Regions from separate parts of the Bradyrhizobium sp. CCBAU 45389 genome, predicted to be linked through region 2. Evidence: predicted binding sites of a transcription regulator. Region 2 holds the regulator's gene; the other holds the start of a gene.
The links. Region 2 encodes LexA, which represses DNA repair genes until DNA is damaged. Its sites were predicted from a motif close to TGTTCNNNNTGTGTTCNG; they were not measured.
Positions count from the first base shown of each region.

Region 1 (7,647 bases), 120 kb from region 2:
AATCGAGTCGATCTGCATCGAAGGAGCTAGACACGATGGCGTGGTACATGTCCGTCGCCGTTTCAGCTCGAATTAGATCCGCAACTTCCTTCGCTTCTACTTTTGCCTCAGCCAGGATCGACGCTATTGCACCTTTCTCGTCTTCGACCATCTCTGCCGTGAACGCTTCGTGCTTTCGAATTTTCGCTTTTGCGTTCCCGTCGCCGCGTTCCTCGGCAATGCTCTTTCGTGCTTCCTCGAAGGCGTGACTAAACGGGCCGTGTCCGATGTCATGCAGCAAAGCTGCCAGTACGGCGACTCCAGCACGATGTGGATCGAAATCGCCAACAACCCTTTTCAATTTAATCTCGCGTTCGATAATTCTGACGAGTCGCCTTGCGTTGTGAAACACACCGACAGAATGAGCGAAACGCGTATGCGTGGCCGACGGGTATACGAATTCAGAGACGCCCAGCTGCTTTATGCGGCGAAGCCGCTGGAAGTCTGGCGTCTCCAATAGACTCCAAGCCGTCATATCGAGCGGCTCCTCCGCCCGGAACACGATCATGTCGTGGAGCGGGTCGCGGATGCGTTCAGTTTTACTGCCGTTACCGTGACGGTCTGGCATGAGAACAAATAGAGAACATTTTGCCGAATGTCCAGAAAAGAATCAGTTTTCGACACTAGAGTGTCGGCGGATGGTTAATGAAATGCAACCGTAGGTGTGCGGTGCCCTTTTAGAGGTCCACTGAACCTACTCCGCCGCCTCGCTGGTGCTCCGCCGCTTCGGCTTCCGCGCCTTCTTCAGCACCGGCTCCAAAAACTTGCCCGTATAGCTCCGCGGCGCTTTGGCGATGTCTTCCGGCGGGCCCCAGGCGACGATCTCGCCGCCGCCGTCGCCGCCTTCGGGGCCGAGGTCGATGACCCAGTCGGCGGTCTTGATGACTTCGAGATTGTGCTCGATGACGACGACCGTGTTGCCTTGCGCGACCAGCTCGTGCAGCACCTCCAGCAGCTTCTTGACGTCGTGGAAGTGCAGGCCGGTGGTCGGCTCGTCCAGGATGTAGAGCGTGCGGCCGGTGGCGCGTTTTGACAATTCCTTCGCCAGTTTGACGCGTTGGGCTTCGCCGCCTGAGAGCGTGGTCGCCTGCTGGCCGACGTGAATGTAATCGAGCCCGACGCGGTGCAGGGTCTGAAAAGTCTCGCGTACGCGCGGCACCGCTTTGAAGAATTCGGCGGCTTCCTCGACGGTCATGTCGAGCACGTCGGCGATGCTCTTGCCCTTGAACAGGACTTCCAGCGTCTCGCGGTTGTAGCGCTTGCCCTTGCAGACGTCGCAGGTGACGTAGACGTCAGGCAGGAAGTGCATCTCGATCTTGATGACACCGTCGCCCTGGCAGGCCTCGCAGCGGCCGCCCTTGACGTTGAAGGAGAAGCGGCCGGGCTCGTAGCCGCGCGCCTTCGCCTCGGGCAGGCCGGCGAACCACTCGCGGATCGGCGTGAAGGCGCCGGTGTAGGTCGCCGGATTCGAGCGCGGCGTGCGGCCGATCGGCGACTGGTCGATGTCGATGATCTTGTCGATGTGCTCGAGGCCCTCGATGCGATCGTGAGGAGCTGCGCCTTCGCTGGCGCCGTTCAGCTTGCGGGCGATGGCGCGGTAGAGCGTGTCGATGAGCAGCGTGGACTTGCCGCCGCCGGAGACGCCGGTGACGCAGGTGAACAGGCCGAGCGGAATCTCCGCCGTGACGTTCTTGAGGTTATTGCCGCGCGCGTTCACCACCTTGATGGTGCGGCGATGGTTCGGCGGGCGCCGCTCCGGTACCTCGACCTCGAGCTCGCCGGTGAGATACTTGCCGGTCAGCGATTTCGGGTTGCGCATGATCTCGGCTGGCGTGCCTTCGGCGACGATGTTGCCGCCATGCATGCCGGCGCCGGGGCCGATATCGAGCACGTAGTCGGCGAGGCGGATGGCATCCTCGTCATGCTCGACCACGACCACAGTGTTGCCGAGGTCGCGCAGGCGCTTGAGCGTGTCGAGCAGGCGGGCGTTGTCGCGCTGGTGCAGGCCGATCGAGGGCTCGTCCAGCACGTAGAGCACGCCCGTGAGGCCCGAGCCGATCTGCGAAGCCAGGCGGATGCGCTGGCTCTCGCCGCCGGACAGTGTGCCAGAGGAGCGGGAGAGGGTGAGGTAGTTGAGGCCGACGTCGAGCAGGAAGGTCAGGCGCTCGCGGATTTCCTTCAGGATACGGCCGGCGATCTCGTTCTGCTGCTTGTTCAGCGCCTCCGGCACGGTCTCGAACCACTCGCCGGCGCGCTTGACCGACAGCTCCGAGATCTCGCCGATATGCTTGTCCCCGACCTTGACGCAGAGCGCCTCGGGCTTCAGCCGAAAGCCCTTGCAGCCCTCGCAGGGCACGTCGTGGAAATACTTCGCCAGCTCCTCACGCGCCCACTCGCTCTCGGTCTCGCGATAGCGGCGGTTGATGTTGGTGATGACGCCTTCGAACGGCTTCTTGGTGTCGTAGGAGCGCACGCCGTCCTGGTAGGAGAACTTGATCTCGTCCTCGCCGGAGCCGTAGAGGATGGCGTCCTTGGTCTTCTTGGCGAGATCCTTCCACTTGGTGTCGAGCGTGAACTTGTAGTGCTTGCCCAGCGCGGTCAGCGTCTGCTCGTAATAGGGCGAGGACGACTTGGCCCAGGGCGCGATCGCGCCCTTGCGCAAGGACAGCTCCTTGTCGGGAATGACGAGGTCCTCGTCGACATGCTGCTCGACGCCGAGGCCGCCGCAGGCCGGGCAGGCGCCATAGGGATTGTTGAACGAGAACAGGCGTGGCTCGATCTCGGGAATGGTGAAGCCGGAAACCGGGCAGGCGAATTTTTCCGAGAACAGGATGCGCTCGGGGCCGCTCTTGTCGTGGATTTTTGCCGTCTTCTTTTTCTCTTCCGCAGGCGCGGCTGCCGGCGCGTCGGCGAACTCGACGACGGCGAGGCCCTCGGCGAGCTTCAGCGCGGTCTCGAAACTTTCGGCGAGGCGCTGGCCGATGTCGGCGCGCACCACGATGCGGTCGACCACGACGTCGATATCGTGCGGGAATTTCTTGTCGAGCGTCGGAGCTTCCGCGAGCTCATAGAAGGTGCCGTCGATCTTGACGCGCTGGAAGCCCTTCTTGAGCCATTCGGCGAGCTCTTTCCGGTACTCGCCCTTGCGGCCGCGCACGACCGGGGCGAGCAGATAGAGGCGGGTGCCCTCGGGCAGCGCCAGCACGCGGTCGACCATCTGCGAGACGGTCTGGCTCTCGATCGGCAGGCCGGTGGCCGGCGAATAGGGCACGCCGACGCGCGCCCAGAGCAGGCGCATGTAGTCGTAGATCTCGGTGACGGTGCCGACGGTGGAGCGCGGGTTCTTCGAGGTTGTCTTCTGCTCGATCGAGATCGCCGGAGACAGTCCGTCGATCTGATCGACATCGGGCTTCTGCATCATCTCCAGGAACTGGCGGGCATAGGCCGACAGCGACTCGACGTAGCGGCGCTGGCCTTCGGCATAGATGGTGTCGAAGGCGAGCGAGGATTTGCCGGAGCCGGAGAGGCCGGTGAACACCACCAGCTTGTCGCGGGGGATCTCGACGTCGATGTTCTTGAGGTTGTGCTCGCGCGCGCCGCGGATCGTAATTGCGCGCAGGCTGGAGCCCGCGTTCTGTTGTTGGCGCTTCGCCTTGATCACTTCATCCATCCGAGTTGCCCTCAAGGAGCCCAAAGGTGCGCGATCGCGCCAACAAAAAAGGCGCGCTTCGCCCGGAACCGGGATCGGCGCCGATGGGTGTGGCAGCGAACGTAGGAAGAACGGAGACGGATTTCCAGAGGGAGTTGCGAATCGTCAACGGAATGTTGGCGCGCTGGCGGCATCTGGCAGCAGAAGGGTGGGCGGAACTGCTCTGGAACGTGCCGCCAAACAAAAAGGCCGGCGCACGGCCGGCCTTTCGTAACGCGAGGGCGTTGGAGCGAAGACTAGTACTTCGCCACCACCGGGCCGCCGAAGGTGTAGTTGAGGCGGACGGTGCCCATGTCGACGTCCTGCTTGATACGGTCGATACGGTCGTTGATGCCGACAATCGTGAACGAGTTGTTGCGCTTGCCCATGAACAGATGGTCGTACTCGATCGCAACGGACCAGCCCGGCGCGAAGCCGAATTCGAGGCCGGTGCCGACCGCGCCGCCCCAGCGCGTCTCGCTTGCGCTATCGAGGACGACGCCCCCCACCGTACCGTTGTACTTGGCGTGCGTGACGGCCGCGCCACCCTTCACGTACCAGAGCACGTTGTTCCAGGCATAGCCGACCTGGCCGGTGAACAGGCCAAGCGCGTCGATCTTGGTCTCGTTGACCAGCGGTGCGAGCACCAAGCTCGTGTTCGAGCCCTTCAGGTTGGCCCAGTCACCCTGGGCTTCAAGGCCGAACACCCAGCTGGCCGATTGCCAGCGATAGCCGATTTGGCCACCGACGACGCCGCCGGTCGCATTGTGACAGCCTTCAGCCGTGTCCGGACCCGCAACGCCGAAGATATTGTTGACGTCCCAGCAATTGCGGCTCGAGGCGCCACCGGCGTTGGCACCGATATAGAATCCGCTCCAGTTGTAAATCGAGGCCACCGCGACCGGCGCCTTGGTGTAGGGGCGGGCCGCAAGATCGGCCGCCGAGGCCGGTGTCAACGCGCTGAGTACGAACAGACTGGCCGAAGCCAGCAAAATCTTCTTCATCTGATTCCCCAGTTTCCGTTTCTCTTTGTTGCCTTCCGCAAGGAAGAGCAGCGGAGCCTATGACCCAACTGACGTCACAGCTTTACACTATGGAAGCCTAAGGTTGTGTCACCGGAGAGCCACATCTCTTCGAAAACGTGAGTGGCGGGCTGAGGTATATTGCTACGCGTGAAGACAACAAAAAGGCCGGCGCGAGGCCGGCCTTTCGTAACGCGGGTAGCGTCGGAGACGAAGCTTAGTACTTCGCGACGATCGGGCCGCCGAAGTGATAGTTCACGCCGACCTGCACGGTGTGGAAGTTGAGCGAGCCAGAAGCCACCGGAACGCCGATGTTTCCGAAATAGGTTTCGCTGCCGAGGCTGCGATAGAGGTACTCGCCCTTGACCGACCACTGCGGAGCGAAGAACGCCTCGACGCCCGCACCGACGGTCCAGCCCGAGTGGAACTTGCTGTCGGAGATGGTCACGCCGAGCGCGCTGGCGCTGAGCTTGTTGTCGATCCAGGCGTAGCCGCCCGTGCCGTAGAACAGAACGTTGTTGACGGCCCAGCCGATGCGGCCACGCACGGTGCCGAGTGCATCGGTCTTGGAGGTCGCGGTGATGCCGAGCGCGGTCGCCGAGGCGCTGACGTCAGCCCAGGCGGCATCCGCCTCGAGGCCGAACACGACGTTGCCGGTCTGCCAGTTGTAGCCGGCGGTGCCGCCGACGAAGCCACCCTTCATCTTCGGATCGGAGTCGGCCTGCCAGGCGCCGCCGCCGACGATACCGAGGTAGAAGCCGGTCCAGTTGTAGACCGAAGCCACAGCGACCGGAGCCTTGGTGTACGGGCGGGCCGCGAGATCAGCCGCCGACGCAGGGGCAGCCAGAGCGAACAAACAGGCCGAAGCCAACAAAACCTTCTTCATTTTTAACCTAATCCCAGTCCCAGTTTCTGTTGTTGCCTTCCGTGAACGGAAGGGCATCGGACGCCGTGGTCCAACTGGCGTCGTGCTTACACCAACGAAGCCGCAAGTTGTGTACCCGAAAAGCCACAACAGTCACAAAACGTCATAATCGCTGACTGATTAGCCCCTTCGCGCGCAGCAGGCAGCAAAAAGGCCGGCGCGAGGCCGGCCTTTCGTCAGAAGAGATTAGGCTTGCGATCAGTACCTGGCGATCCCCGGGCCGCCCCAACGGTAGTTCAAGCGGATGAGGGCGAGATCGACGTCCTGACTGACGCGTTCGGTCTGAACGAAGGCTCCGCCGAAGGTGAAGTCGACGTTTCGGTTGCCGAGGAAGATGTGATCGTACTCGAAGCCCACCGACCAGTTCGGGGCGAAGCCAAATTCGACTCCCGCGCCGACCGTTCCGCCCCAACGTGTTCCGTTGGCCGAACCGAAGGTCGTGCCAGCACCAACAAAGCCCGGCGCGATGATGAGGTCGTATCTGTCGTCCACTACGGCGGCGCCGCCCTTGACGTAGACCAAAACGTTATTCCAGGCATAACCGACCTGACCGGTAATCAAGCCGAAGGCGTCGACCCGCGTACGGTTCTGCTGACCTGGCGCGGTCGGGCTGATGTTTCTTCCACTGAAGTCAGCCCAGTTGCCTTGGCCTTCCACGCCAAACACCCAATTGGCCGACTGCCAGCGATAGCCGACCTGACCACCGACTGTGCCGCCCGTTGCGTTATGGCAGCCGTCATCGATCAGCGTACCGGTGACCGGCGTCACGAAGTCCCAGCAATTGCGGCTCGAGCCCCAGCCGCCGTTGATGCCGATGTAGAAACCGCTCCAGTCGTAGATGGTCGCGACCACCGGGGGTGGAGCCTTGGTATAGGGACGCGCCGCCATATCCGCCGCGCTTGCGGGAGCCGACAGGCCCAACGCCACTACACCGATTGTACCAATCAAAATCTTATTCATTGCAGTCTCCCCAGGTAAGGTCCGCTTCTTGTTATCCCCGAAGCGGCCAATCAGGCGCGACGCCCATATGAACTTAATTCCGAGGCAACCGTAGCCTAAGCAGCAGGCAGAGTCCGTCTCCGAAATGCAACACTCGCAGGACAAGTGTGCGGCGTGTAACTTTATGAATGTTAAGTGCTTTTTGCCGATTGCGGGAACCTGAAAAAGTTCCATCCGGTGCGCACTATTTGAGCGACTGCAGGCACCGCCCGAACGGAACATCCGCGCCCGCCGGGAAAGAACAAATCTGGAACAAGCCGGAAGGCGATGCTATATATGGGGATAACCTGAGGGCTGGTGGGCTGTTCGGTCCGCGCAAGCGTATAGGGTCGCCTCAATCAGGTTGCAGGGGACCGCGGGTGCGCGGCGCGGCCTTGCGAATGCGGCCTTACGAATTCATGGCATTTGGAGTGGAGAGCGGCGATGGCGGGAAGCGTCAACAAGGTCATTCTGGTTGGAAATCTCGGCAAGGATCCTGAAATCCGCCGCACCCAGGACGGGCGGCCGATCGCGAATCTGAGCATCGCGACCTCGGAAACCTGGCGCGACAAGAACAGCGGTGAGCGCAAGGAAAAGACCGAGTGGCACCGCGTCGTCATCTTCAATGAGGGTCTCTGCAAGGTCGCCGAGCAGTATCTGAAGAAGGGCGCGAAGGTTTACATCGAGGGCGCGCTCCAGACCCGCAAATGGACCGACCAGAGCGGCGTCGAGAAGTACTCGACCGAGGTCGTGCTCCAGGGCTTCAACTCGACGCTGACGATGCTCGATGGCCGCGGTGGCGGCGGAGGCGGCAGCTTCGGCGACGAGCCGGGCGGCGATTTCGGCTCCTCCGGTCCGGTCAGCAGTGCGCCGCGCCGTCCCGTTGCCGCCGGCGGCGGCCGCAACAACGACATGGACGACGACATCCCGTTCTAGGGCTTGGAAAGGGGCGGCTCGGCCTGGCGCAGATAACGGCCAGCCCGGTTTTCAAGGAT
Region 1 is NZ_LBIY01000010.1:152,993-160,639, forward strand. Features, by position in the region: gene XH79_RS06250 (HD domain-containing protein) at 1-607, opposite strand, end outside; gene uvrA (excinuclease ABC subunit UvrA) at 734-3,709, opposite strand; gene XH79_RS06260 (outer membrane protein) at 3,985-4,731, opposite strand; gene XH79_RS06265 (outer membrane protein) at 4,967-5,635, opposite strand; gene XH79_RS06270 (outer membrane protein) at 5,873-6,634, opposite strand; gene XH79_RS06275 (single-stranded DNA-binding protein) at 7,097-7,588, shown strand; gene XH79_RS06280 (low molecular weight protein tyrosine phosphatase family protein) at 7,585-7,647, opposite strand, start outside.
Region 1: uvrA (excinuclease ABC subunit UvrA) is a predicted target of LexA. The motif match lies at 3,805-3,822, and genes of this name have one in related genera.

Region 2 (7,647 bases):
CCGTTCCAGAACCTGCACGAATTCATCAAGAAGGCGCGCGCCAACCTCAACCAGAACGCCTGGGATTACATCGTCGGCGCCGCCGAGACCGAGACCACGATGCGCCGCAACCGCATGGCGCTGGACGAGATCGCCTTTCGCCCGCGCGTGCTGCGCGACGTGCATGAGGTCGACGGCTCCGTTGAGCAGTTCGGCCGCAAGATGCGCCTGCCGGTGGTGCTGGCCCCGGTCGGGGCGCTGGAAGTCTTCGACCCGCACGGCGCGGCAGCCGTCGCCCGCGCCGCCGGCGCCTTCGGTGCGGCACACATGCTGAGCTCGGTAACCGAACCCGGGCTGGAGAAAACCGCCGAAGCCGCCCCCGATGCGCTGCGCCTGTTCCAGCTCTATGTGCGCGGCGACGACGCCTTCGTCACCGATGTCGTCAGCCGCGCCGAGAAGAACGCCTACGCCGCCTTCTGCCTGACCGTGGACACCGCCCATTACAGCCGTCGCGAACGTGACATCGCCAAGCGCTATGTTCGCGAGAGCCGCCTGCGCGCCACCGGCGGCGACTACCAGAAGGGACTGGAGTGGCGGACCGTGAAGATGATCAAGGATAAGTTCAAGATCCCTCTGATCCTCAAGGGCATCGCCACCGCCGAGGATGCCTTGATCGCGCTCGATCACGGCGTCGAGTGGATCTACGTTTCCAACCATGGCGGCCGCCAGCTCGATCACGGCCGCGGCGCCATGCATGTGCTGCCTGAAATCGTCGACGCCGTGAAAGGCCGCGCCAAGATCATGGTCGATGGCGGCTTCTGCCGCGGCACCGACATCGTCAAGGCGATTGCGGCAGGCGCCGACCTCGTCGGCATCGGCCGGCTGCAATGCTGGGCGCTGGCGGCGGCCGGCGAAGCCGGCGTGACGCGAATGCTGGAGCTGCTGGAAGACGAAGTGCTGCGCTGCCTCGGACTCTTGGGCGCTACCTCGTTTGCCGAGGTTGGCAAGTCCTGCCTGCACCCGGCAACCGCGACCAACGCGCCGAGCGTGTTCAGCGCGTTCCCGCTGTTCGATCATGACCCGTACCGATATTGAGTGAAAGGACACAAGTGACCTCGCTCTCTCCCGGCAGCGCCGATGCGCTTCTGTTCGATCTCGGGCGCGTGGTGCTCGACATCGATTTCTCGAAGGCAATCGCCTGCTGGGCGGGACATGCCGGCTGCCGGCCCGAAGCCATCGTCGCGCGATATGTGCGCGACAGCGAAGCCTACCGGCTGCACGAGGTCGGCAAGATCAGCGACGAGGACTATTTCGCCTCGCTTCGCTCATCGCTCGGGATCGCGATTTCCGATGCGCAGTTCCTGGAGGGCTGGAACGCGATCTTCGCCGGCGAGATGCCTGACATCGCCGAGCTGTTGCCGCGTGCGGCCAAGCAGATGCCGGTCTACGCCTTCTCCAACACCAATCGGCCGCATGTCGACTACTTCTCGAAGGAATATGCCGGCCTGCTCGGCCATTTCCGCGAGCTCTACCTGTCGTCCAGCATCGGCCTGCGCAAGCCGGATGCGGAAGCCTTCGATCACGTGGTGGCGGCGATGGGCGTGCCGGCAAGCCGCATCGTCTTCTTCGACGACCTCGCAGAAAACATCGAAGGAGCCCGGGCGCGCGGATTGACCGCGGTGCATGTGACCTCGCCCCGTGACGTCGGCGATGCGCTGAAGAAGCTCGGGATTTGAACGGATCCGCCTCCTGGCGGACGCGGTTCCAGGAACCGGTTTTTGCCCAAAATGAGGAACCAAATCACTTTGTGCATTTTTGTACGGAGTTCCGGGAACGAAATCGGCCCTTCCGGACTCTTGAGTCCGTTGGGACTTCTGCATTGGACCGATCGACGTGCTGGGCAAATCCTACCTCACCAAGCAAGCCTCTCTGCTGCTCGAGTTCGCAAGAATCACTTCGGACTCCGACCTATCCGCCAAGCTGATCAGGAAGGCCGCCGACCTGAAATCCCAGGCCGACCCGCTGCCCGACAAGGACCAGGGTCCCAAAGCGCCGGACGTCAGTCCGGACGAACCGGCCAGGAGTTGACCGATGCTGGCCGTGGCGCTCGTTCTTCTCGTGCTTGCCATGGCCGTCCTTGTGCCGGTCTGCCTCGCCTTCCGGATCATGCCGCGGAGGATTTGACGTCCATCTTTCAGGACAGAGCGGACAACGCAGGCTGAATCATCCCGCACCTCCGCTGTTTTGCCTCTGCGCCCGCACTCGGCTAGAACTCTGGCCGCCGATTTGCCGAACGTGCGCAGCAGGAGTTTTCAGCCGTGGCCTTGATGCCGGTTTCTGACGCGCTTGCCGCGGTGCTCGCCGGCGCGGAGCCGCTGCCTGAGGAAACGATCCCCCTCGACCAAGCCTTCCATCGCGTGCTCGCGCGCGACGTCGCGGCGCGGCGCACGCAGCCGCCGGAGGCGATGTCGGCGATGGACGGCTATGCCGTGCGTGCGGCCGATGCGGCGACGATCGATTCCCAGCTGACGGTCATTGGCGAGGTTGCGGCCGGACGGCCATTTGCCGGGTCGGTCGGCGCCGGCGAAGCAGTCCGGATCTTCACCGGCGGCGTCGTTCCCGCCGGCGCAGACGCGGTCGTGATCCAGGAGGACACGGCCGCGGACGGCAAGCGCATCACGATCAAGGAAGCAGCGATTCCCGGACGGCATATCCGGCGCGCCGGGATCGACTTCGCCGAGGGCGACGTGCTGCTGCGCAAGGGAACCCGGCTCACCGAACGCGATCTCGCTCTCGCCGCCGGGATGAATCACCCGCATTTACCCGTCCAACGCCGTCCAAAGGTCGCGGTCCTCGCCACCGGCGACGAGCTGGTGATGCCGGGCGCAATGCCCGGCCCCGGTCAGATCGTCTACTCCAACGGCTATGCCCTGCACGCGCTCGCCCGCCAGGAGGGCGCCGATACCGTCGACCTCGGCGTGGCCGCCGATACGCTGGAGGCCACCGCCACCGGGATACGCCGGGCCCGCGAGAGCGGCGCCGACATCCTGGTCACGAGCGGCGGCGCCTCGGTCGGCGACCACGACCTGGTCCAGCAGGCGCTCAAGGCCGAGGGCATCGCGATGTCGTTCTGGAAGATCGCGATGCGGCCGGGCAAGCCGATGATGCACGGCCGGCTCGGCGCGATGCGCGTCATCGGCCTGCCCGGCAATCCCGTGTCGTCCTACGTCTGCGCTTTCCTGTTCATGGTGCCGTTGATTCGCGCGCTGTCGGGCCGCGCCGTGATTCACCATCGGCGCGAGCGCGCCGTGCTCGGCCGCGACCTCGGCGCAAACGATGTCCGCGAGGACTATCTGCGCGCACGGCTGGAGCGGCGCGACGACGGCACGCTGATCGCCCTTCCCGTCGATCACCAGGATTCTTCGCTGCTTGCGAATCTCGCTGCGGCACAGGCACTTCTCGTGCGCGCACCGTTCGCGCCGAAGGCCGAAGCCGGCTCGCCATGCGAGGTGCTGCCTCTGCCCGTCTGAGCGCCGTCACCACACGCGTTCCGCGAACTTTGTCGCGTTCACGGTAAATTAAGCAGTTGCGGAACATGTATCGAACATATAGTGTCCGTTCATGATTTGTTTCGAGCATGCAGCGGCTTATCGCTGAACTGAGCGTCTCGGAATCGAACGACATCAACCGGGGGATTTTGGTCGAGATGTTAACGCGCAAACAATACGAGCTCCTGCGGTTCATCAGCGAGCGACTGAAGGAAAGCGGCGTGCCGCCTTCCTTCGACGAGATGAAGGACGCGCTCGATCTGCGGTCGAAATCGGGCATCCATCGCCTGATCACCGCGCTCGAGGAGCGCGGCTTCATCCGCCGCCTGCCCAACCGCGCCCGCGCGATCGAGGTCATCAAGCTGCCCGAGCTTCAGGCGGCCGCCGGCAACCGTCGCGGCTTCACGCCGAGCGTCATCGAAGGCAATCTCGGCAAGGTGCGCACGACCTCCAGCCCGCCCGCCGACGAGGGTGAGCGTCCGGTCGCCGTGCCTGTCATGGGCCGTATCGCGGCCGGCACGCCCATCGAGGCGCTGCAGACCCGCAGCCACACCATCAGCGTGCCGCCTGACATGCTCGGCTCGGGCGAGCACTACGCGCTCGAAGTGCGCGGCGATTCGATGGTGGAAGCCGGCATCCTCGACGGCGACATGGCGCTGATCCAGCGCAACGAGAGCGCCGACACCGGCGACATCGTGGTGGCGCTGATCGACGACGAGGAAGCGACGCTGAAGCGCTTCCGCCGCCGCGGCGCCTCGATCGCGCTCGAGCCCGCCAACGCCGCCTATGAGGTCCGCATCCTGCCGCCCAACCGGGTGAAGATTCAGGGCAAGCTGATCGGCCTGTACCGGAAGTACTGAGCTGACCTCGCGATCGTTCGACACGCGTTGGAGCGGACGATTGTCCGCTCCGGCTGGATAGTCTTTCTGGTTCTGCACAGATTATCCGGCCACCTCTCCCGCGCTAGATCCTCGGCACGCCGCACGAAGCACTCATCGCTTCGCAGGCCTTGTGAGAAACCGAGGAGACAACCATGCGCAAGATCGTCTTGAGCATCGTCACGATGGCGCTGATCGCAACGTCAGTGTCACAGGCCGTCGCCGCACAGTCGCATCATGTCCGCAAGGCGACGCCGCCGACGACGAGCGAGCAATTCCGCAACGCACGCGGAGCCATTGCAGCGCCGTCGCAACCCGCCTGGCCGTATTCAGGCTGGTCGGCACCTGCTGGCCGCTGACGACGAAGCATGCCGAATGCACGGGAGCAGGCTTTGTTCCTCGTGCATCTGAAAAAGATATTGTGATGGCGGCCTGCGGACCCAAAGCCGCAGATTTGCCCACAACCAAGCAGACCGTTGTATGCTTCCACTCTGATAGAGGCCTGTGCCTCGACAGGAGGCGCGGGTCGCTATCTTCGAATGAGGAGCACCCCGATGTGTGACTACAGCCTGCACGCCGTCGCGACGCGTCCCGCCGAAGTCGGCGAGACGATCGTCACGACAACCTTCCGCGGCACCTCGACACGCGGCTTCGCCTCCGAAGCCGACATGTCGGTCGCGGTATGCCTGCTGCCGGGAACGGAGCTCGCCTTCGCCGACAATGTCCGCTACGACAATCGCTGGATCTGGACGCGCACCATCAACTCGCGCGTCGGCAAGTTCGGCAAGATCGATCCGCACATTCCGGATCGCCATCACGATGCGATCGAATTCCCCGACGGCAAATACGTGCTGGTGACTCAGCTCGTGGAAGGCCAGCGCGCAACCGTGCTGCAATTGCCGGTGACCCAGCCACTCGGCGAGCGCGAGCACAAGCCGCAGATCACCGCCGACAGGCCGACGATCACACGCCTGCCGATTGGCTGACCTAGCTGCCCCCCGGCTCGCGGGTCGGGGCCAAGATTGAAATCGCCATCGCCGGCCGCGGCCGGCGAGATGGTGAGGTTTGCATCTTCGAAAATACCTTCGCCGGCTCGCCCGCCGCTGTTCTCCGTCGCACGAAGTTTGCGCTGCCCTGCCTGAATTTTGAACGTCCGTTCTGCAGGCAAATGGCCGATGCTGCCAGGAGGCTTGAGGCAGCGGGCACGTTCGATGAAGACCTTCATTCGCGTCGTTGAACTCTGGGTGCCCGACCGGACGCGCATGCGGCTGGAATTCGGCGGCGGCCTCTACGGCGAAGGGTTGTCCGCGTTCAGGGCCGCAAGCGAAGATCTGCGCTTCGGTCGGGATGAGGGCCTTCCCGGCAAGGCCTGGGCTTCCGGCCATCCCGTCATCCTCACCAAATTCGCCAACTCCTATTTCAAGCGGACCGACCAGGCGCTCGCGGCGGGCCTGACCTGCGGCGTGGCGGTGCCGGTGTTCTCAGGCGAATTCCTGCAGGCCGTGATGGTGCTGTTCTGCGGCGACGACGAGGCGCATGTCGGCGCGATCGAGCTCTGGCACAATGACCCCGATACCTCCCACGAGATGGGACTGGTCGACGGTTACTATGGCACCGCCGACATGTTCGAGTTCAACTCCCGTCACACCAGGTTTCCGCGCGGCTTCGGCCTGCCCGGACGCACCTGGAAAGCCGGCCTGCCGCTGATCATCAAGGACCTGCACAACGCCAAGAGCTTTCTGCGCTGGGAAGACGCCGCCGAGGTCGGGATCAATCTCGGCGTCGGCGTGCCCTACCGGACCGGCACCGACCAGACCTGGGTGCTGACCTTCCTCTCCGCGCAGGCGACGCCAATTGCACGGCGCTTCGAGATCTGGGTGCCGAACGAGACCCGTTCTGCGCTGGTCTTCCGCGCCGGCGATTGCAGCGCCCAGACCGACCTTGCCGCGCTCTATGCGGACAAATCCATTGCCAGCAGTGACGGCAGCATCGGCGGCGCCTGGGCCACCGGGATGCCCGCGCTCAACGATGATCTCGCGCATGACAAATCGATCGCGGCCGCTGAGGCCCGCGCGTCCGGGCTGAGCCAGTTGGTGGCCCTGCCGGTGATCGGGAGCGCCGGGCTCGACGCCGTGCTGGCCTGGTACCTGTAGCCCGTCCGCTCAATCCTCAGCCTGCATATCGGCCTCGGACGGCGTCGCATCCCGGCTGCGGGAAGCCGGCGCCGGCGGCGCAAGGCTCGCGCCGTAATCACCCTCGCCGGCGGTTGCCGGTGCCCACGGGCGGTCTGCGCCTCCAGTCTTCACGGCCTGGACCGCAAAGCCGTCGCCTCGCCGCGTCAGCGCGAGCGCGCCCTGCGCGGCGAGACGCTGCCGATCCACCACCATCGCCGCGCAATCCGGCGCAGCGGGCCGGGCCGTCACCACCAGCGCGGCGCGGCTGCAATCGTCCGCGAGTGCATCGATGCGCAAAGCCAGCGCGACGAGGCGACCGTCGGCGAGCGGCGTCACGCAGCCGGCCTCGTCGCACGACACGCCGTCGGCCAGTGAGGCACTGCCCGCATCGCGCGGATCGGCGTCGGCAGCCAGCCACTCCTTCAGCAGAAAGCTGTCCTTGCTCGCCCGGATCATGTGGAGGTGCCCGTCCCTGCCCCGCACCGCGACGCTCGCGCCGTCCCCGGCGATCAGGACGTCCGGCGGCCGCGCCGACAGGCCCCAGAGGATCGCCGCCAGCAGCACCAGCCCGCCGGACCAGCGCAACGGCGTGCGCAAGAGGCCCATGACAATGATGCCGAGACTGGCCGCGATCAGCGGCGCGATGCCGAACGCCGGGATGCGCCCGACCGCGCCCGGCAGCGCCGCCACCCAGCGCGACACCGCGACCATCCAGTCGATGCCGAAGCCCATCAGCCACCAGAACACGCCATCGAGCCCGAAGGGAGCGGCCAGCAGGCCCAACAATCCGGCCGGCATCACCAGCGCCGAGACCACCGGCATCGCGCCGAGATTGGCGAGCACGCCATACGGCGTGACCCGGTGGAAGTGGAAGGCGGCATAGGGCGTGGTCGCAAGCCCCGCGATCAGCGAAGCAAGAAACAGCATCGCGATCTCGCGGCCGCCCCACAGCGCGATGCGCGCGGTCGCGGAATGGTCGGGCGAGGCAAACAGGTTCGGCATGCCGATCTGCACCAGCGCCACCAGCCCGAGCGTTGCCGCAAACGACATCTGGAAGCTCGGATGAAC
Region 2 is NZ_LBIY01000010.1:34,200-41,846, reverse strand. Features, by position in the region: gene XH79_RS05720 (alpha-hydroxy acid oxidase) at 1-1,074, shown strand, start outside; gene XH79_RS05715 (HAD family hydrolase) at 1,089-1,715, shown strand; gene XH79_RS05710 (hypothetical protein) at 1,873-2,067, shown strand; gene XH79_RS05705 (molybdopterin molybdotransferase MoeA) at 2,298-3,509, shown strand; gene lexA (transcriptional repressor LexA) at 3,686-4,387, shown strand; gene XH79_RS05695 (hypothetical protein) at 4,561-4,764, shown strand; gene XH79_RS05690 (hypothetical protein) at 4,960-5,391, shown strand; gene XH79_RS05685 (GAF domain-containing protein) at 5,617-6,558, shown strand; gene XH79_RS05680 (ComEC/Rec2 family competence protein) at 6,568-7,647, opposite strand, start outside.